DNA from 3 places in the Faecalibacterium sp. OF03-6AC genome. Region 3 is predicted to be linked to each of the others. Evidence: predicted binding sites of a transcription regulator. Region 3 holds the regulator's gene; each other region holds the start of a gene.
The links. Region 3 encodes Rex, which represses fermentation and respiration genes when NADH is low (regulators of the CRP and FNR family bind a similar motif). Its sites were predicted from a motif close to ATTGTTAANNNNTTAACAAT; they were not measured.
Positions count from the first base shown of each region.

Region 1: pgk (phosphoglycerate kinase) is a predicted target of Rex. The motif match lies at 4,576-4,595, and genes of this name have one in related genera.
Region 2: DXA66_RS07585 (butyryl-CoA:acetate CoA-transferase) is a predicted target of Rex. The motif match lies at 4,373-4,392, and genes of this name have one in related genera.

Region 1 is NZ_QUEN01000001.1:159,007-166,464, forward strand. It holds gene DXA66_RS00705 (translation factor GTPase family protein) at 1-517, opposite strand, end outside; gene gpmI (2,3-bisphosphoglycerate-independent phosphoglycerate mutase) at 748-2,274, opposite strand; gene tpiA (triose-phosphate isomerase) at 2,372-3,142, opposite strand; gene pgk (phosphoglycerate kinase) at 3,250-4,458, opposite strand; gene DXA66_RS00725 (Coenzyme F420 hydrogenase/dehydrogenase, beta subunit C-terminal domain) at 4,831-5,028, opposite strand; partial or broken gene DXA66_RS14725 (4Fe-4S binding protein) at 5,067-5,210, opposite strand; gene DXA66_RS00735 (DUF6551 family protein) at 5,737-6,576, opposite strand; gene DXA66_RS00740 (hypothetical protein) at 6,573-7,458, opposite strand, start outside.
Region 2 is NZ_QUEN01000005.1:130,774-138,231, forward strand. It holds gene DXA66_RS07560 (acyl-CoA dehydrogenase) at 1-181, opposite strand, end outside; gene DXA66_RS07565 (3-hydroxyacyl-CoA dehydrogenase family protein) at 286-1,158, opposite strand; gene DXA66_RS07570 (enoyl-CoA hydratase-related protein) at 1,356-2,141, opposite strand; gene DXA66_RS07575 (acetyl-CoA C-acetyltransferase) at 2,264-3,481, opposite strand; gene coaD (pantetheine-phosphate adenylyltransferase) at 3,561-4,067, opposite strand; gene DXA66_RS07585 (butyryl-CoA:acetate CoA-transferase) at 4,581-5,927, shown strand; gene DXA66_RS07590 (AI-2E family transporter) at 5,976-7,241, shown strand.
Region 3 is NZ_QUEN01000002.1:174,712-182,169, forward strand. It holds gene DXA66_RS03010 (DNA translocase FtsK) at 1-913, opposite strand, end outside; gene DXA66_RS03015 (ClpP family protease) at 1,016-1,726, opposite strand; gene DXA66_RS03020 (redox-sensing transcriptional repressor Rex) at 1,958-2,599, shown strand; gene DXA66_RS03025 (thymidine kinase) at 2,686-3,303, shown strand; gene DXA66_RS03030 (ABC transporter substrate-binding protein) at 3,904-5,295, shown strand; gene DXA66_RS03035 (carbohydrate ABC transporter permease) at 5,508-6,437, shown strand; gene DXA66_RS03040 (carbohydrate ABC transporter permease) at 6,448-7,305, shown strand; gene DXA66_RS03045 (helix-turn-helix domain-containing protein) at 7,390-7,458, opposite strand, start outside.

The sequences.
Region 1 (7,458 bases), on a different contig from region 3:
AAAGGGCCAGTGCTTCGTCCCGGTCGGCCTGCGGCACATCAAAGGCCACAAAGCCCTCGCCCAGACGGTGGTTCAGCTGGGCGAGCAGCTCTTCCCTGCTCTTGCCGGGCAGATCCATCTTGTTCACGAACACAAAGGTGGGCACATGGTAGCGCCGCAGCAGCCGCCAGAGCGTCTCGGTGTGGCTCTGCACGCCGTCGGTGCCGCTTACCACCAGCACAGCATAGTCCAGCACCTGCAGGGTGCGCTCTGTCTCGGTGGAAAAATCCACATGTCCGGGGGTGTCCAACAATGTGATATCCGTATTGCCCGCCGTCAACAGGGCCTGCTTGGAAAAGATGGTGATGCCGCGCGCTTTTTCAAGCGTGTCGGTATCCAGAAAGGCATCCTTGTGATCCACACGGCCCAGCTTGCGGATCGCGCCGGAGCGGTAGAGCATGGCTTCCGAAAGGGTGGTCTTGCCGGAGTCCACATGGGCAAGGATGCCCAGAACGATTTGTTTATGCGTTGTTTCCATCCGCTTCTCCTACAATCAAAAATTCATTTTTATTGTAGCACGGATGGGGAAAAAAGAAAAGTTTTTGATTTAGAATGGGGTCGAAACCCAAAAACGCAATTTATCTTATCGGCTTTTCGCGTGAAAAAACAGCTCTGGAAAATCCGCAGATTTTCCAGAGCTGTAAATATAAGAATAACAATTCCGCTATTCATAGCCAAAGCGAACGCGTCGGCCATTTTAACGGTCAGTTACTCCACAATGATGCTCTTGCCGGTCATTTCAGCAGGCACGGGCAGACCAATATACGGCAGCATGGTGGGAGCGATATCGGCAAGGCAGCCGCCCTCACGCAGCTTCACATCGCCGCAGCCAACTGCCACAAAGGGCACCACATTGGTGGTGTGTGCGGTGAACGGAGTACCGTCCGGGTTCATCATCTTCTCGGCGTTGCCGTGGTCGGCGGTGATGAAGGCGCAGCCGCCTGCGTTCAGCACCGCAGTGACCACCTGATCCACAGCAGTGTCAACGGCTTCCACGGCCTTGACCGCAGCATCGAACACGCCGGTGTGGCCGACCATATCACAGTTTGCGAAGTTCAGGATCACCACATCGTACTTGCCGCTCTCGATGCGCTTGACGCACTCGGCAGCAACAGCCGGGGCGCTCATCTCAGGCTGCAGATCGTAGGTGGCGACCTTCGGGCTGGGGATCACGCAGCGGTCCTCGCCCTCGTAGGGAGCCTCCACGCCGCCGTTGAAGAAGAAGGTGACATGAGCGTACTTCTCGGTCTCGGCAATGCGCAGCTGAGTCTTGCCATTCTCGGACAGGTACTGGCCCAGAACGTTCTTCAGCTCCACAGGCGGATAGGCGACCTCGCAGTTGGGCATGGTGGCATCGTATTCGGCCATGCAGACATAGTTCACCTGCTTGCGGCCGCCGCGGCGCTCAAAGCCGGTGAACGCATCGTCGCAGAAGATACGAGTCATCTGGCGGGCACGATCGGGACGGAAGTTCATGAAGATCACAGTGTCGCCGTCCTGCACGCGGCCACCCTCACAGGTGACGCAGGGCAGAACGAACTCGTCGGTCTTGTCTGCTGCATAGGATGCCTCGATGGCCTCGGCAGCGTTGGCGGCATGATTGCCCTCGCCGTAGACAAAGGCAGCATATGCCTTCTCTTCACGATCCCAGTTGTTATCGCGATCCATGGCGTAGTAACGGCCGGAGATGCTGGCGATCTTGCCGATGCCCAGCTCGTCCAGCTTGGCCTGCAGGTCGGCCAGGAAGCCCTTGCCGGAGTGCGGGTCAGTATCACGGCCATCGGTGATGCAGTGCAGGTAAACGTTCTTTGCACCCAGATGTTTTGCCATTTCCAGCACGCCGAACCAGTGGTCTGCGTGGCTGTGCACACCGCCGGTGCCCACCAGACCCATCAGATGGATGGCCTTGCCGGCATCGATGGCAGCCTTCATGTTCTTGACCAGAACCGGGTTCTGGAGCATCTCGCCGTCCTTGATGGACTTGGTGATGAGGGTGAGCTGCTGGTACACGATGCGGCCAGCGCCCATGTTGGTGTGGCCAACCTCAGAGTTGCCCATCTGGCCCTCGGGCAGACCGACGGCCATACCGGAAGCGTTGATGGTGGTCATGGGATATTTTGCCATCAGAGCATCGAGGTGGGGTTTCTTTGCGGCGACCACGGCGTTGCCGAAGGTCTCCTCCGGCACCCAGCCGAAGCCATCCATGATGCACAGAAGAACAGGTTTCTTTGCCATAAAATTGAATCTCCTTTGAATTTAACAAATCAGCGCCCGGCACAGCGCTGGAAATGCGGCGCAGCCGGGCGCTGAAACAGCTGATTTAAACCGTCGATCAGCCCTTGGTGGCTGCATTGACGATCACTGCAAAGTCGGGAGCCTTCAGGGATGCGCCGCCGATCAGGCCGCCGTCCACATCCTTTTTGCTCAGCAGTTCCTCGCAGTTCTTGGCGTTCATACTGCCGCCGTACTGGACAGTGGTAGCCTCGGCAACTGCCTCGCCGTACACCTCGCCGATCACCTTGCGGATCTGGCCGCAGACTTCCTCAGCCTGATCGGCGGTAGCGGTCTTGCCGGTGCCGATGGCCCAGATGGGCTCGTAAGCGATCACGACATTTGCCATCTGCTCAGCGGTCACATCACGCAGAGCGATCTTGGTCTGCATACGCACCAGCTCTTCGGTCACGCCCTCTTCGCGCTGCTGCAGGCTCTCGCCCACGCAGATGATGACCTTCAGACCGGCATTCAGAGCAGCCAGAGCGCGCTTGTTCACGGTCTGGTCGGTCTCGGCGAAGTACTGGCGGCGCTCAGAGTGGCCCACAATGACGTACTCCACGCCCAGATCCACCAGCATGTCAGCGCTGATCTCGCCGGTAAAAGCGCCGGACTTCTCGAAGTGAACATTCTCAGCACCCACATGGATGTTGGTGCCCTTGGTCTTTTCCACAGCGGTGACCAGATCGGTATACGGGGTGCAGATGACCACCTCGCAGCCTGCGTCCTGCACGGCGGGGACCAGCTCGTCCACCAGAACAGCAGCCTCGGAGGCAGTCTTGTTCATCTTCCAGTTGCCTGCAATGATAGCCTTACGCTTTGCCTTATCCATGATACTCTATCTCCTTTATTTACCTTCTATCGTGCAGAAAGCTCTGCACAAACAAAAAGATGCGGCGGCGCTAAAGCCGCCGCACCCATTATGATGCCGGGATCAGATTATGCGTTCTGAATAACTGCGATGCCGGGCAACTCCTTGCCCTCCAGATACTCCAGAGAAGCGCCGCCGCCGGTGGAGATGTGGGTCATCTTGTCGCCCAGACCCATCTGCTGCACAGCTGCTGCGCTGTCGCCGCCGCCGATCACGGTGGTAGCATCGCTCTCAGCCATAGCCTTTGCAACTGCCAGAGTGCCGGCTGCCAGAGTGGGGTTCTCGAACACACCCATGGGGCCGTTCCAGACAACGGTCTTGGATGCCTTGACGGCGTCAGCAAACAGCTTCATGGTCTCAGGGCCGATGTCGCAGCCTTCCATGTCAGCCGGGATCGCGGTGACAGGAACAACCGTGGTCTTGACGGGAGCGTCGATGGGATCGGGGAAGTCCTTGATGCAGACAGCATCAACGGGCAGCAGCAGCTTCACGCCCTTCTCCTGAGCCTTGGCCATCATTTCCTTGCAGTAATCCAGCTTGGAATCGTCGCACAGGCTCTTGCCGACCTCGTAGCCCTGAGCCTTGACGAAGGTGTAAGCCATGCCACCGCCGATGATCAGGGTATCGACCTTCTCCAGCAGATTGGAGATAACATTCAGCTTGTCTGCGACCTTTGCGCCGCCCAGAATAGCGGTGAAGGGACGAACGGGATCGTTCACAGCGTTGCCCAGATACTTGATCTCCTTCTCCATCAGATAGCCGACAGCGGTATCCTTGATGAAGTCGGTGACACCTGCAGTGGAGCAGTGTGCACGGTGGCAGCTGCCGAATGCATCGTCAACATATGCATCAGCCAGAGAAGCCAGCTCTTCGCTGAACTCGGGCATGTTCTTGGTCTCTTCCTTGCGGAAACGGGTGTTCTGCAGCAGAACGACATCGCCGTTGTTCATGGCAGCAACAGCAGCCTTTGCGTTCTCGCCGACAACATTGTCGTCATCTGCAAACACAACGGTCTTGCCCAGCTTTGCGCTCAGAGCCACAGCAACGGGTGCCAGGCTGAACTTTGCCTCGGGGCCGTTCTTGGGCTTGCCCAGATGGCTGCACAGGATGACCTTTGCGCCATCGTTGACCAGCTTCTGGATGGTGGGCAGAGCTGCATTGATGCGGTTCTCGTTGGTGATCACGCCGTCCTTCATCGGGACGTTGAAATCGCAACGGACAAGCACCTTCTTGCCGCAGTAGTTCTGATCGTCGATCGTCTTCTTACCTAAACCCATGGTAATAAACTCCTCTCAAGTTTTAATTTCTGAACTAGAGTTTCGCTCGCATTCGGGGGTCTTGCCCCGTTACTCTACTATTATAAACAAAAAACGTGCACATTGCAAGCTTGCAAGATAGATAATAGTTTAACAAACATTTGCCGCTGATGCACGGAAATGTGTGTATTTTGACCGAAAGCCGCAGCCTTACCGTGTTTTCCGGCAGAACATTCCGCAAATGCGGTCATACATTCCCCATATGAACTTCTGGTTCCGCTGATCCCGCTCAAAAATTGCTTCCACACCAGCATAGCCGCTCGCCTTATACTTCCTGAAAATTTTATTTCTCAGTCTGGTATGCTTCGTTGGCCGGTTCAGCTGCGTATTCTCCTAAGCAATGTTAGAAAATTCAACCGGATAGCTTTCTATCTTCGCACCGTATTTCTCGACAAGGTGTTGTCCGCGTTCCGTGTTTATCAGCAGGCAGGAAACGCCTTCTTTACTATTGATCGTTCCTCCCTGTTCCACCAGAAGCTGCGGATCATATTTCTGAACGCCCCAATAATCTCCAATGGTAATGTCGCCCACACGCTGTCTTTGTGCGTAAGGGCATCCTCCTGCATCGTAATGGCGCTTTTGGGACATACGCTGGAACAAGCACCGCATCCGCAGCATTCCTCTTTACTATTATATTTGGGATAATATAAGTACGAATATGTCCTGAACAGCTTATAGTGTTTAAAATCTTTCTTATATTCGTAATCAATGATCCTCGACTGATATCCTTCTTTTTTTCAAGTATGTCTGTAGCGCAAATGCCTGCAACGCCGAACCGTAATTGTATGAATTATGGAAAGTGATCGTTCCAATTTTATTGGTCTTCATTCCAACACCTCACGACTTTTTCCCATCTCTCCGGCAGCGTACCAGGATTGTTATTGATCGAAAAACATTTTATTTGGAGTCAGCGCAATCACTCCACCTCTCTACAATTCATAATATACCAATTTAATTATACTACGCTTTCCTGCTATCAGCAAGTTGATTTTCTCGTTGAAACTGTAGGATTTGTAGGATTACAATAGATGATAAAAAGAAAGACGAATGGGTCGTCCTGTGTTATAGTTAAGTTGATACACAAACCACACAGAAAGGACAACGCATTCGCCATGAATACTGTAACGCAAACCATGAAGTTCCGTCAATCCCTTTTAAGCTATGCAGAGAAGCACGAGGTAACACAGGCAGCAATCAAGTACAATGTGAATCCCCCATCTAAAAAAGCGTACTGTTACTTTACTCTTCCCCGAAGTCATCCTCGCCGCTCATCGCCTTCCCGCCATAGAGCGTTTTCAGCGAAAGGCGGAACTTGCTTTTCTTGTTGTATTCGATAATCATGGCTTCAGAATAGCCCAGCGCACCGGGGCGGCGTTCTTTTGCCGCACGGATGATTGCCTTCACCGACACTCGGCCCACATGGTCTTTGAACACATCGTCCCGGACAGTATCCCCATACGCCACAACGATGCGAGCAATGCCCATCAGGATGTTGCCAGAGAAGGAGTTGTTTTCTCCCTCCCATGTTGCCGCTGCCAGACGGAGCGTTCTGTCCAGAACAGCCTGTCCATATTTGTCATAGATGCGCTCCAGTGTAGAAACTGCACTGATACCGTTTTTTGCTTTGGTCGAGGTGATTGCCAGGCCATAGGACTGCACAATGGCCTCAATCATCTTCTGTTTGGGGTCATCTGCTTCAATATGCGCCTTGAAGGTCTCGAAAGAGGACAGCGCCTTGACATGCTTTTGCTGGTCGGCAAAGATATGAGCTTCCTCCTTATATTTCAGGTCATCGTAGATCATACACCACACCGGGGTATCACGGGAACCGGACTCACTGGCAATGATCTCGATGGTGTGCTGGCCGTCAAACACATAGTTGATGCCGTCGCGGCGGCTCACCTTGACCGGGTTGATCTGGTAGACGTCAAATTCTTCCAGTGCCTTACGGATATGATTTTCGGACAGCGGCCGCTGGTACTCCTGATTGGAAACCAGATTTCGGATGGGGATCAGCTCAAAGGACACATCCGGGATGCAGCGCTGCTGCGCTTGGGTCAGCATATCTTCTGCAATCATCTTTCAATTACCTCCAGCGTCTGCGTAATTTGTTCTTCCAGTCTGCGCAGGATCACAGCAAGCTGCGCCTTGGTCGGTTCGGACACCAAATCGATATCTGTCTTTGCCCGGGTTCGTGCGATGGCATTCATCCATGTGGGGATCGTCAGTGCCAGCCCACGGAATTCCATGTCCGGGTCAAACATCGGCATCTCCTTGATGCCCACCTCCAGTGGTGTGGTCTGCTTTTGCTGCGTCTTCCCGGATAGGCCGTCCGTTGATTGCTGCCTTGGCTTTCGCTGACGCATTTTCACATCTTCTTCTCTTAGCAGTTTTCTCCTGATATCAATTAGCTTTGTTTCGTCCATTTGTGCAAGCTTCCGCATTTTTTCAAAGGAAACAACGATTTTGTTTTCAACAAGTGCCGTAAAAAAGGCTTCATCCTTTTCTGCAATCTCATCCAGAAATTTTGCCAGCATACCATACGACTCTACTGAATTATACGACATTGAAATCTGCACTGCTATTACTTTGGATATACGATCAACTGGAATGCTTACCAGCTGTCCTTCCTCTCCTTTTTTCTTGATTGCTAAATCCAGACTTTTTCTTCGTTCTTCTTTTCGTTTTGCGTGAATCCTTGTTTTCTCTGCGTTATACCATTTTCCTACAAGGTACTTATAAATCGTTTTGTCCGCAGAAGATTCCTTAACTCGCTTTTTGCATATCCAGATAATGGCATCCTCTCTGGAGACAAAATTCATTTCTACTGTTTTGTAGTCCATCTCTTCGTAACTGCAGATTTCATAACGCTTGTGTCCATCCAGAATGCAGCCGTGCCACACCACAATGGGCTCCCTGCAGCCTTCACGGAGCAGGCTATTCTCCAGCCTGTTTTCCTCC
Region 2 (7,458 bases), on a different contig from region 3:
CGCCGACCTCAGTCGGGAAATAAATGCCCATCATGCCGAGCTTGCCCATCTTTTCGACGGTCTCTTTGGGGAAGTACTCTTCCGCATCAACCTTCTTTGCCAGGGGCTTGACTTCGTTCTCAGCAAACTCGCGGTACATTTTCTGTACCATCTGCTGCTGCTTGGACAGAGTAAAATCCATCGCTATATCCTCCTAACGGGTCTTTTTCATTTACCGGAATTGCCCGGTGCAAACAAATTCCTCCCGGCCGCTTTTCCACGGTCGGGAGAAACGTTTATCAGAATTTACAGCTGGTCAACAGGGGTCTTGGTGCGGTCTGCGTTGTAAACGTAGAAGCCCTTGCCGCTCTTGCAGCCCAGGTTGCCGCCGCGGACCATCTTACGGATCAGCGGGCAGGCACGGTACTTGCTGTCGCCGGTCTCCTTGTACAGCACATCCATGATGGCCAAGCAGATATCCAGGCCGATGAAGTCGCCCAGCTCCAGGGGACCCATGGGGTGGTTGGCACCCAGCTTCATAGCGGTGTCGATGCCGGCGATATCGGAAACGCCTTCCATCTTGATGAAAGCAGCTTCGTTGATCATGGGGATCAGGATACGGTTGACAACGAAGCCTGCAGCCTCGTTGACCTGAACCGGCTGCTTGCCGATGGCAACAGAGATCTCCTTGATCTTCTCAACGGTCTCAGCGGGAGTGTTGCAGCCTGCGATGACCTCGATCAGCTTCATGCGGTCTGCGGGGTTGAAGAAGTGCATGCCGACCAGCGGACGGCCAACGCCCTTGCCGATCTCGGTGATGGACAGAGAAGAAGTGTTGGAAGCGAAGATGCACTCGGGCTTGCAGATCTTATCCAGTTCGCCGAAGGTGGTCTGCTTGACCTTCATATCCTCAAAAGCAGCCTCAACGACCAGATCGCAGTCAGCGCACAGGTCTTCCTTCAGGCCCGGGGTGATGGCAGCAACGATAGCGTCTGCCTTTTCCTGCGTCATCTTTCCCTTGGCAACTAGCTTCTCGTAGCCCTTCTTGATCTTTGCCAGACCATTCTCGGCCCACTCCTGCTTGATGTCGCACAGAGCAACGGTGTTGCCCTCAACCTGTGCAAATGCCTTTGCGATGCCCTGGCCCATGGTGCCAGCGCCGATAACACCGATCTTCATAGGAAACCTCTCCTTATCAATCAATAATGTAGTTGATTTGCATCAAATGGTTACTCCTTCAGCCACGGCTTCGCCGTGACAGCTCCCTCAAGGAGGGAGCCTCTGGCGAAGAGATAAAGCTTTCGGTTTTGCCAAGGTCTCCCTCTCAGAGGGAGGTGGCATCGTGCAAGCGATGACGGAAGGAGTCTTTTTCGATTTTAGTTGTTGGTGAACACTGCCTTGGGCTTCGGCTTCTCACGGCTCAGGAAGCAGGCCATGCCTTCCTTCTGGTCGTGGGTCTCGAAGCAGTCGCCGAACAGCTTTTCCTCGACCTCAACAGCCTTCTCGATGGGCAGGCTGATGCCGCCGTTGATTGCCTTCTTGCAGTTGCGCACAGCGATGGGTGCATTCTTTGCGATCTTGCCGGCCAGCTTCAGCACGTTCTCCATCAGTTCAGCCTGAGGATACACAGCGTTCACCAGACCAATGCGCAGAGCCTCGTCCGCCTTGATGTTCAGTGCAGAGTAGACCAGCTGCTTTGCCATACCCATGCCGACCAGACGTGCCAGACGCTGGGTGCCGCCGAAGCCCGGGGTGATGCCCAGACCCACTTCCGGCTGGCCGAACACAGCGTTGTCAGAGCAGATGCGGATGTCGCAGCTCATAGCCAGCTCGTTGCCGCCGCCCAGTGCAAAGCCGTTCACGGCTGCAATAACGGGGATGGGGAAGCTCTCGATCATCAGGAACACATCATTGCCCAGCTTGCCGAAGGCCTCGCCCTCTGCCTTGGTCATGGTGCTCATTGAGCCGATATCTGCGCCTGCCACGAAGCTCTTGTCGCCTTCGCCGGTCAGAACGATGCAGCGGACAGTCTCCTGATCCACAGCCTCAAAAGCTGCCTTCAGGTCTGCCAGAACTTCGGGGTTCAGGGCATTCAGTGCCTTGGGACGGTCGATGGTGATGATCTCAACTGCGCCCTGCACCTCGGTTTTTACAAATGCCATTGTGAAAACCTCCAATTCAAATCTTATCAATTATCACAAACAGCCCCCGGACGGAGGAAAGGCTCTCCGGTTCCCTTCCCCGTCCGGGTCTGTCATTCAGTCAGGATTCCAAGAGGTGGAACTTAGTCCATCTCAACGATGGTAGCGCAGCCCATGCCGCCGCCGATGCACAGGGTAGCCAGACCCTTGTGAGCACCACGGTGCTTCATAGCATACAGCAGGGTGACCAGGATACGAGCGCCGGAAGCGCCGACCGGGTGGCCCAGAGCGATTGCGCCGCCGTTGACATTCAGCTTATCCTTATCGAAGCCCAGAGCCTCGCCGACAGCGATGGACTGTGCTGCGAAGGCCTCGTTTGCCTCGACCAGATCCATGTCAGCAACGCTCATGCCGGTCTTAGCCATGACCTTCTTGGTAGCAGCGATGGGGCCCAGACCCATGACTTCCGGCTCAACGCCAGCCAGAGCACCTGCGACCCAGGTAGCCAGAGGCTTCACGCCCAGCTCCTTGGCCTTCTCCTCGCTCATGACGACCAGAGCAGCAGCGCCGTCGTTGATGGCAGAGGAGTTTGCAGCGGTCACGATGCCGTCCTTGGTGAAAGCGGGCTTCAGCTTTGCCAGCACTTCGGGAGCGCTCAGACGGGGACCTTCATCGGTATCGAACACGGTGTCACCCTTCTTGCCCTTGATCACAACGGGAACGATCTCGTCCTTGAAAGCGCCGTCCTTGATGGCCTTGTCAGCCTTCAGCTGGCTGTTGTATGCGAACTCGTCCAGCATCTCACGGGTGATGGGGCTGTAGCCGTATTTCTTCTGATAGGTCTCGTTGGTGCAGACATTCTCAGCGGTCATGCCCATGTGCTTGTTGAAGCCGCAGGCATCCCACAGAGCATCGTTGACCATGGTATCCACGATCTCGCTCTTGCCCATGGGTGCGCCCATGCGGTAGCCGTAACGAGCCTTCTGCAGTGCGAAGGGAGCCATGTCCATGTTCTCCATGCCGCCTGCGACCACGATGTCAGCATCGCCAGCCTCGATCATCTGAGCAGCCATGTTGACGCAGTTCAGACCGGAACCGCACACCACGTTGACGGTGACAGCCGGGGTCTCGATGGGCAGGCCAGCCTTCAGAGCAGCCTGACGAGCGACGTTCTGGCCCAGACCGGCCTGAATGACGCAGCCCATGTAGACATGGTCGACCTGCTCGGGAGCGACGTTTGCACGGTTCAGAGCTTCCTTGATGACGATGGAGCCCAGCTCAGCTGCGGGAACGTTTGCCAGAGTGCCGCCGAACTTGCCAATAGCGGTACGGCATGCAGATGCGATAACGATCTTTTTCATGTGAATAGCCTCCTGAATTGTGTATGTGTTACTTTTCGTAAGCCATTTTTATCAAAACGCCCGTAGGCGCTTTTACAAATTAGGTCTCGGGGTCTTTTTTCTGCCGGATCAGCGCATACTTTTCGTTGACCGCTTTTTCCACACTGGGTGTGACGAACTTGCTGATGTCGCTGCCGTAGTAAGCTGCCTCTTTTACAATGGTGGATGAAAGGTAGCTCCACTTGATGCTCGTTGCCAGAAACATGGTCTCGATGCCGGGCATCAGTGCGTGATTGGTCTGCGCAAGCTGGATCTCGTTTTCAAAATCCGTCACCGCCCGCAGGCCCCGCACCATCACCGAAGCGTGCCGTTTCTTGGCGAACTCCACGGTCAGGCCGTCGAAGCTCTCCACCGAAACATTCTGGATGCCCTTGCAGCATTCTTTTAGAAGCTCCACGCGCTCCTCCACGGTGAACAGCGGATTCTTTGCGCTGTTGTTGAGCACCGCCACGATCAAATGATCGTTGATCTTTGCCGCACGCTTGATGATATCGAGATGCCCTTTTGTGACCGGATCGAACGAACCGGGATAAACTGCTGTTGCCATCGTTTGGTGTCCTCCTTGGGCGCTGTGAAAAGCGCGTTTTGGTTCTGCCATGATAGCACTTTCCAGTCTTGGGTGCAAGATTTTGTGCAAGCTGTACGTTTTATCGTTAAATTTTAAACAATCAACGTTGTGCCACATCGCGGCAACTTGCTACGCTATAAGTAAACCACATCGTCAAAATTTTATCAAGTCCTTTTGCAAAGATTTTTGGTTTTTAAGCACCAAACAATCGTTCAAAAACTCTGCGAATTTTGTCCATATTGCCAGTCGGCCAAAATTTTCTCGATAAACTATTGATTCCGCACATTGTTAATGTTATAACTAAGTTGCGCAGATCTGCTGCCCTGTCCGGCAGCTGCCTTCTGCTGGTTATCAGGATATCGTCCGCCTGTGTCAGAGCTGTGTTCAAATTGTCAACAGGTGGTAAACATCCTGCAAAGATTTGTTCGCGCAGGAAGAGTAAATGATAAATTTACAATTCCTTTATTTTATTATAGGAGAGGATGGTTTATAATGGATTTTACGGAACTGTATGCTCAGAAGAAAATGACCGCCGCTCAGGCTGCCGCACTGGTCAAAAGCGGTGACTGGGTGGATTACGGCTGGGCTGTGAACACCCCTGTGGCGGTGGATGCCGAGATCGCAAAGCGTCTGCCTGAGCTGGAAGGTGTCAACTTCCGCGGCGGCATCCTGATGTGGGTGCCCGCGATCTTCCAGATCGACGATCCCGCTGCACACATGACATGGAACAGCTGGCATATGGGCGGCATTGAGCGCAAGGCCATTGCACAGGGCTTCTCCTTCTACTCCCCCATCCGTTATTCCGAGCTGCCCCGCTACTACCGCGAAAGCCCGGATCCGCTGGATGTGGCGGTGTTCCAGGTGACCCCCATGGACGAGCATGGCTACTTCAACTTCGGCCCCAGTGCATCTCATCTGGGTGCTGTGTGCGAAAAAGCCAAGAAGATCATCGTTGAGGTCAACAAGAACATGCCCCGCTGCCTTGGCGGCATGGAGAACTGCATCCACATTTCTCAGGTCACCGGCATCGTGGAAGGCGAGAACCCGCCCATCGGCCAGATGGCCGCTCCCGGCGCTGCTACCGAAGTGGATCTGAAGGTTGCCAACCTGATCGTTCCGCAGATCCCCAACGGTGCCTGCCTGCAGCTGGGCATCGGCGGTATGCCCAATGCCATCGGCAGCCTGATCGCACAGAGCGATTTGAAGGATCTGGGCGTGCACACCGAAATGTATGTGGATGCCTTTGTGGATATCGCCAAGGCCGGCAAGATCACCGGTGCATGCAAGCAGCTGGACAAGGGCCGTCAGGTCTACGCCTTCGGTGCCGGCACCCAGAAAATGTACGATTACCTGAACGATAACCCGGAGTGCATGTCTGCACCCGTGGACTACACCAACGATATCCGCAGCATCTCCGCACTGGATAACTTTATTTCCATCAACAACGCTGTGGACATCGACCTGTTCGGTCAGGTGAACGCCGAGACTGCAGGCCTCAAGCACATCTCCGGTGCTGGCGGTCAGCTGGACTTCGTTCTGGGCGCATACCTTTCCAAGGGCGGCAAGAGCTTTATCTGCCTGTCCTCTACCTTCTTTAATAAGAAGACCGGCCAGCTGGAGAGCCGCATCCGTCCCACTCTGGAAAACGGCAGCATCATCACCGATACCCGTGCCAACATCCACTACCTGTGCACCGAGTACGGCTGCGTGAACCTGAAGGGCCTGACCACCTGGGAAAAGGCCGAAGCTCTGATCAGCGTAGCACATCCCGACTTCCGTGAAGACCTGATCAAGGAAGCCGAAAAAATGCACATCTGGCGCAGGAGCAACAAAATCTGATAAGTGCCGCGGAGATTCCTGCTGTCCGCGGCTGAAATGGAGTCTATCATGATGGACAAAAAGCCGCACATCAAGCCCTATCTCTACGGGATGTTGGCAGGATTTGGAGCGATCTCCCTGAGCATCATCTTCTTTTTCCTGATCTACCGCTTCGATGGTTTTGGCGATGCCATCTCCACGCTGACCGGCATTCTGATGCCATTCATCTACGGTGCCGTCATCGCCTACCTGCTCAAGCCCGTGTGCAACACCATCGAGAGCTTTCTGCGCCGGTTCATCCCGGAAAAGATGCATGGTCTGGTCAATGTGCTGTCCGTTGCGCTGACCATCCTGTTCGGCCTGCTCCTCATCTACGCTTTGTGCATGATGATCATTCCGCAGCTCATTACCAGCGTGACCACCCTGTACTACACTGCGCAGCGCAACCTCGCAAAGTTCGTGCAGTGGGCGAATCATGTGGAGTTCATTGAGAACAACCAGCAGATCATGGACATGCTCAACTCTGCTTATGCCACCATCAGCACCAATATCGATGATCTGATCAAGACCCGGCTCCTGCCCTCCATGCAGAACATCGTCAGCGGTGCCGCAGTGGGTGTGCTGAACGTAGTGACCATGGCCAAGAACCTGATCATCGGCATCATCGTGGCCGTGTATATGCTGGCCAGCCGCAAGCGCTTTGTGCAGCAGGCCAAGCTGGTGCTCTACAGCATCTTCAAGCCTCGCTGGGCAGAGCTGATCAAGGAAGAAGTGAAATACGCCGATAAGATGTTCGGCGGCTTCATCAACGGCAAGATCATGGATTCCGCCATCATCGGCGTGCTGTGCTATATCGGCTGCCTGATCTTCAAGTTCCCCAGTGCCCTTCTGGTTTCCGTGATCATCGGCGTGACCAATGTGATCCCCTTCTTCGGCCCGTTCATCGGTGCCGTGCCCGCCACCCTGCTGATCCTCATTCAGAACCCCATCAAGGCGCTGTGGTTCGTCCTGTTCGTTCTGGTGCTGCAGCAGCTGGACGGAAACGTGATCGGCCCCAAGATCCTGGGCAACACCACCGGTCTTTCCAGTTTCTGGGTACTGTTCGCCATCCTGCTGTTCGGCGGTCTGTGGGGCTTTGTGGGCATGATCGTAGGTGTGCCGCTGTTTGCAGTCATCTATGATGTGATCAAAAAGCTGGTCATCTACGGCCTGAAGCGCAACAAGGAGATCGACCTGCTGCAGACTTACCACGACAACTTCGGTGACCCGGAGGACGATGTTCCGGTAGAAACGTCTGCATCGGAAGCACCTCCTGTCGAAACAAATAATCTATAAATCACAATGCCCCGGCATTCCATGTGATATGCTGCCCCTAGAGTAGACAGAGTAAAAAACAAAAGCTCTGAGTACTCTGGGGGTATTTTCATGTCAAGAAAGAACAATCACTATTCACTGTTGACTGCTGCAACAACCGCCGTTACCAGCACCGTCTGTTCATCCAGATGCCGATGCTGGCAGATGCCGATGCAGGCTCATGTCGGTGCCATGAACC
Region 3 (7,458 bases):
CGTCAAAGGAAGCCCGGGGCCGGGATACCCGTACCTGCACCGGCGTGATGGCCGGGGCGGCAGGCTCCGGCTGGGCAAGCGGCTGGCCGGAAGTATCTGCGGGTGGCCCCGGCTCCTCCGCCTCCATCTCTTCGGTCACCTTGTGGCCCCAGTGGCGGATGCCGTTCAGCCAGTCCGGCACACCGATGCGGAAAGCCGGAGTTTCCATCTCCTCTTCGGCATCTTCCTCATCCCGGTATTCATCTTCTGCTTCGTCGTAGTCTTCCTCAGCCTCGGCTTCTGCCGCGCGGGCAGCGGCACGTTCAGCGCGGCGGGCTGCGCTCTGCTGCGCCATGGCCGCACCCTTTGCGTGCACGCCGCCAAACGCAGCGCACAGCCACTGCCACACCTCTGCCGGGGTCAGATCAAAAATGTACAGGCTGACACACAGTGCCAGCACGATCATGATAAGGGTTGCCGCGGGCCGTCCGCACAGCAGCAGCAGGCTGCCGCCCAGCAGTGCGCCCAACGCACCGCCGCCGATCCATGCATTCACACCGTTTGCGTAGCAGGCAGCCGTCATCTGAAATGCTGACATGCCCTGCGGCTGGATATCAGAAAAAACGATCACCGTGCCGCAGGCAAACACCAGCCCAAGAATCAGCTTGAAGATCTTGGGCAGAAGGTCTTCGCCCCGGGTATACTGCACAGCAAGGCAGCACACTGCCGCGCCCAGCACAAAGCTGCCGCAGCCAAAAAGTCCGAACAGCACATCGTGCAGGGCCTTCCATGCCGAATCTCCCTCCACAAAGGCCAGCACCACCAGCAAAAGGCCTGCAAACAGGGTGCCAAGCCCCGCCGGAAGCCGCTGCTCGGCCCGCTTTTTGCGCGATGCTGCGCGCCGTGTTGTCGTTTTACGTTTTTTTGTTGCCATGTTTCTTTGTTCCCCGCGTTTGTAGTAGACACACTATTTGATTTTATTATTGTACCACGCAGGGAAGAAAATGGCAAACCTATTGTTGTACAAAATCGGCCTTCATTTGCGTTCGATCTCTTTATACAGCCACGCCAGCGCATCCGAAAGCCCGCCCAGCTCGTCGATGAGCTTTTCCTTCACGGCCCGGCGTCCATCCAGCACGGTGCCCATGTCCATCACCAGCTCGCCGGTGTGGAGCATCAAGTCGGTGTAGCGTTTTTCGGTCATGCCGCTGTGGGCCGCTACGAAGCCGGTGATGCGCTGCTGCATCTGCTCAAAGCTGCGCATGGTCTGCGGCACCCCCAGAATGACACCGGAATGCCGCACCGGGTGCACGGTCATGGTGGCTGTGGGCACGATGAAGCTGCGTCGGGCGCTGACGGCAAGCGGGATGCCGATGGAGTGCCCACCGCCCAGCACAAGCGTTGCACTGGGTTTGGACACGCTGGCGATCAGCTCCGCCAGCGCAAGGCCTGCTTCCACATCACCACCTACCGTGTTCAGCAGCACCAACAGGCCCTCGATGCGAGGGTTCTCCTGCGCGGCCACCAGTTGTGGGATCACATGCTCATACTTCGTGGTCTTCTGGCCCTGCGGCGCTTCCGAATGGCCTTCGATCTGGCCGATGACGGTCAGGCAGTGGATCACATGCTCCCCGCGGGCCAGCGTGACCGTGCCCAGATCTTCGATCTCTTCCTTTTCCAGCCGACGCTCGTCGGTCAGCTGCGTTTCATCGTTCATATGCTTTCCTCCTGCGTTTTCTGTCAGCATTCCCCAGCCTGTGCCGGGCTATGCAGACCCGCTGCAGCAAAAAAGCGGTAACATTTCATAAATTTTTTTTGAGAATGATTTGACATTCTCCATCGGTGCAGTATACTTTAAATAATTGATTGTAATATCTGCAATATGGACCCGTAAACGGATCGGGGTTTCTCTGCGCCGCATCTGTAAAGCAGGCAGCTGCGGCAAGTACTGCGATAGAGCGAAAGGAGAAAGTATTCTATGAACACCCCTGCAAAGGCTTCACTTCCCGTTATCAAGCGTCTTCCCAAATATTACCGCTATCTGCGCTCTCTGCAGGTGGACGGCATCAACAGCATTTCTTCCCGCGAGCTGGCTGCTCAGATGGGCACCACCGCTTCGCAGGTACGGCAGGACTTCAACTGCATCGGCGATGTGAATGGCCGGCAGGGCATCGGCTACTCGGTGGAAAACCTGCTCTCCATTCTGGAAGGCCTGCTGTTCGGCAACGGTGACCGCCTGCCCACCATCCTGATCGGCTGCGGCCGTCTGGGCAAGGCAGTGAGCCGCTTTATCACCACCGATACCAACGGCTACCGCCTGATCGCCGCCTTTGATGTGGCACAGAGCGAGGTAGGCAAGGAGATCAGCGGCATCCAGATCCGCCATATCGACGAGCTGGAGTCTTTCTGTGCCGAGCATCACCCCAAGGTCGCAGTGCTCTGTGTGCCCCGCGATGGTGCGGAACAGGTCAGCGGCCGTCTGGTGGATCTGGGCATCGAGGGCTTCTGGAACTTCTCCCACTATGACCTCTCTGTGCCGTATCCCGATGTGGTGGTGGAGAACGTCCATCTGGGCGACAGCCTGATGAGCCTTGGCTACCGCCTGCGCAATCAGGACTGAAGATACCTGTTATAAGGAACAAGAGTAATAAAAGGACCCTCTCAGGCTTTGACTGAGAGGGTTCTGCTGCAAGGAGAGTTTTTCAAATGGCAAAACTGTATTTCCGCTACGGCGCAATGAACAGCGGCAAAAGCACCGCCCTGATGCAGGTAGCCCACAACTACGAAGAACAGGGGATGCGGGTGCTGATTCTCAAGCCACAGGTGGACACCAAGGGCGGCGGTGAGCTGGTGAGCCGTCTGGGCGTGCGCCGCAAGGCTGATCTGTTGATCCCGCCGGAGACAGATGTGTTCGAGGCCGTGCGCACGGCCAACGCTGACGGTGCGCCGCTGGCCTGTGTGCTGTGCGACGAGAGCCAGTTTTTCACTGCGCAGCAGGCAGAGCAGCTGTTCATGGTCACGGTGGATTTGAACATTCCGGTGATCTGCTACGGCCTGCGGGCAGATTTTTCACTCAAAGGCTTTCCCGGCTCCACCCGCCTGCTGGAGCTGGCCCACACCATCGAGGAGATGAAGACTATCTGCACCTGCGGCCGCAAGGCCATCTGCAACTGCCGCAGGGTGAACGGCAGGTTCGTCTTTGAGGGCGAGCAGGTGGCCATCGATTTGGAAAACGATGTGCAGTACGTGAGCATGTGCCCCCAGTGCTACTTCAAGGCAAAACGCGCGTTCTACGCCGAAAAAACTGCTTCGCAGGTCGAATAAGCTTGTATACAAGACTGTTGTGTTCAACGACACGGCAGTCTTTCTTTTTTTCCCCGGCCCACAGGCGCTGTCCACGCAGCAGCGCAAAATATGTCGCTGTCGATGCTTCTTCACCCCCCAAAAGGGCGAAGAAGCACCGATTTCCACGCCTGCAGACCGGTGCCGGATGCCCGCTTCACGCGATTGATATATCAGAGTGCACATTTTTTGCACTATTGATATATCAGTTTGCAAGCCCGCATCCGGGCCATTTTAATGTGTTGCTCTGCCACAATGTATGCAACATTTCCATGTTCCGAAACCGGATGTTTACAAAATTATTGCAAAATTCGACGTTCCCCCTATGATACATCCCAGTTTTCTATGCAAAATGGCGAAATATACATGTTGCACAGTTTTTCGAGCCAAGTTTATTCATTTCAGCAAAGGCATCAATTCTCGCGTGAAAACAAGAGCAATATTTGTACGTTTTTTGTTTAGATATCTGCAATTTGCGTCTTTCTTTTTGGTTGTTGTTTTGTTATCATAATTGTATACAACGGGGTATGTGCAGAACCCCCGTTCGAGATGATGTTTTCTGTATTTAGGAGGAGAACAAAAATGAGCATGGCAATTTCTCGTCGTGATTTTATGAAGGTCACCGGCGCTGTGGGCGCTGCCGGCCTTCTGGCTGCCTGCGGCGGCAACTCTGCTGCATCCAGCTCTGCTGCTTCCACCGCTTCTTCCGCTCCCGCTGCTTCTGCAGACGAGAGCCTGGCACTGTCTGACGGCCCTGTTTCCATGACCATCAGCTGGTGGGGCGGCGACAGCCGTCACGAGGCTTACCAGAACGCCATCAAGGAGTTCCAGGCTGAGCACACCAACATCACCATCGAGCCCACCTTCGCCGCATGGTCCGGCTGGGAAGAGAAGATGGCAGCTGCCTTCATCGCTGGCAACGCACAGGATGTGTGCCAGGTGAACTGGAACTGGCTGTACAACTACTCTGCTGATGGCAGCAAGTTCGTGGATCTGAACACCGTTTCCAAGTTTCTGGATCTGACCCAGTGGGATGACGCTGCTCTGGATGCCTGCTACGTTGCAAACGCTCAGCAGTGCGTGCCTGTCTCCATGACCGGCCGTATCTTCTTCTGGAACATGACCACCTTCAACAAGGCTGGCATCACCGAAGTTCCCAAGTCTCTGGATGATCTGATGGCTGCCGGCAAGGCATTCCAGGAGAAGCTGGGCGACGATTACTACCCCATGCACCTGGGCGCATACGACCGTATGATCCTGATGGTGTTCTACCTCGAGTCCAAGTACGGCAAGGACTGGGCTGATCCCGTCACCTCTACCCTGAACTACACCGAGGACGAGATCGCTGAGGGCATCGACTTCATCAAGAGCCTGGTGGATGGCCACGTCATGATGAACCTGAAGACCTACTACTCCGCTAACTCCGATACCGCTACCCACCAGTCCAACGAGTGGATCACCGGTAAGATCGCAGGTATCTTCGAGTGGGATTCCGCTGCTTCCAAGTACTCCTCCGCTCTGGATGATGCCAACAAGGACGGCTTCACCGTTGGCGAAGAGATCAAGTTCGGCGACAACAACGGCGGCTTCTCCAAGGTCTCCATGGGTCTGGCTATCACCAAGACCAGCCAGTGCGTTGCTGAGGCTGCTACCCTGATCGACTTCCTGCTGAACAACGGCAAGGGCGCTGCCATCATGGGTTCCGAGTGCGGCATCCCCGCTTCCAAGGCTGGTCTGGCTGCTGCTCAGGAAGCCGGCGCTGTCAAGGATCTGGTTGCTGAGGCAAATGCAAAGGTCATGGCCTTCACCACCAACAAGCTGGATCCCCTGTTCGAGAACAACGACCTGAAGGCTTCCGGCACCGGCATCTATCAGGAAGTGTTCGACACCGTTGACTACGACGGCGTTTCCGGTGCAGATGTTGTTGATACCCTGCTGGACGGCATGGAGTCTGTTGGTTACACCATCGGCTAAGTTTTTCTTCAGAGTGCCGCTGTGTGCGGTGACGTACATATCATAAAAGGCACCCTTTGACCAAAACGGAGGGGCACCTGCCGCCCATACGGCAGATGCCCCTTTTTTGTCAGGAATATGTTACAAATTCTTGACAAAGCTGTATCCGGTCTGTTACCCCCCCCTTCGTCCGTCTCATGCTCCGAAATTCCTTAAAAAGGAGGATTTCCCAGATGAAAGAAAGCAATGCTCCCGCCGTCGGGCGCACCCCGTTCCAGAAGTGGCTGGACAAATATCAGGGTCTGTTTTATCTGATTCCCTGGATCATCGGCTTCGTCGTCTTTAAGGCAGTTCCCTTCGGTCAGTCGCTGTACTACAGCTTCACCGATATGAACTTCTTCAAGAGCGGCACCCAGTTCGTTGGTCTGGCCAACTACATCACGGCCTTTACCACCACCAAGATCACCAAGGCGCTGCTCATCACCTTCAAGTACGCTTTCATTACCGTGCCTCTGAAGCTGGTCTTTGCGCTGTTCATCGCATACATCCTGAACTTCAAGATTGCATGCGTCAACCTGTTCCGCACGGTGTACTACATTCCCTCCATTCTGGGCGGCTCTGTTGCAATCGCCGTTCTGTGGAAGGCTGTGTTCAGCGTGGATGGCCTGCTCAACACCGTGCTGCGCGCTGTCACCTTTGGTCTGGTGCAGGGCCCCGAGTGGCTGTCTGACCCCAGCTACGCGCTGTGGATCATCTGCTTCCTGCGCATCTGGCAGTTTGGTTCCGCCATGGTGCTGTTCCTGGCCGCTCTGAAGGGTGTGCCTGCAGACCTGTACGAAGCCGCTACCATTGATGGTGCCGGCAAGTGGCGTCAGTTCTTCTCCATCACCGTTCCGATGATCACCCCCATCATCTTCTACAATCTGGTCACTCAGATCTGCCAGGCTTTCCAGGAGTTCAATGGCCCCTACATCATCACCAACGGCGGCCCCCGTGGTTCCACCACGCTGATCTCTCTGCTGGTCTACAACTACGCATTCAAGTCCTATGACATGGGTATGGCATCCGCTCTGGCATGGATCATGTTCATCATCGTCTGCATCCTGACGATCATTGCATTCACCAGCCAGAAGAAGTGGGTCTACTACTCTGACGAAAGGTAAGGTGACCAGTATGGGAATGAAAACATCGAACAAAATTGCAACCTTCTTCAAGTATTTCGTCCTGATCCTGGTCGGCGTTATCATGATCTATCCCCTGCTGTGGATGATCAGCGCTACCTTTAAGGACAACAGCGAGATCTTTGCAGGCATCAGCCTGTGGATCAAGCACCCCACTCTGGATGGCTACCGCGGCGCACTGAACAACTTCGGCGGTTCCATCAACATCCTGCAGGCCATGCTGAACACCTACAGCTACGTCATCCCCAAGGTGATCTGCACGGTGGTCTCCGCCTGTGTGGCTGCCTACGGCTTTGGCCGCTTCGATTTCCCCGGCCGTAAGTTGATGTTCAACATCATGCTGGCCACCCTGTTCCTGCCGCAGGTCGTTCTGAACGTGCCGCAGTACCTGCTGTACAACAAGTTCGGCTGGCTGGACAGCCCCTTCTATCTGGCTATCTGGGTGCACTGCGCATTTGCGACCGAGACCTACTTCGTCTACCAGCTGGTGCAGTTCATGCGCAATGTCCCCCGTGATCTGGACGAAGCCGCTGCCATCGACGGCTGCTCCTCCTTCCAGACCCTGTACAAGGTCATCGTGCCCATGCTTGGCCCCGCTCTGGTGTCCTGCGCACTGTTCCAGTTCATGTGGAGCTGCAACGACTTCATGGGTCCGCTGCTTTACGTCAGCACTCCCGGTAAGTACCCGATGTCCCTGTTCGTCAAGCTGTCCATGGACGGTGATACCGGTTTCGCATGGAACAAGATCCTTGCTCTGTCCCTCATCTCCATCCTGCCGCAGCTGATCGTCTTCTTCTGTGCACAGGACCAGTTCGTTGAAGGTATCTCTGCCGGTGCCGTCAAGGGCTAAGCCCTTTCCCCGCACAGCGTAAGATCATCTGATACAAACAAACACCCCCTGTGCCGTTCCCGTAGATGGTGCAGGGGGTGTTTCTTATTTCTTATGTCCTTTGCGGTACTGCAGTGGGCCGGTACCCATCACATCGCGGAACACCCGGCGGAA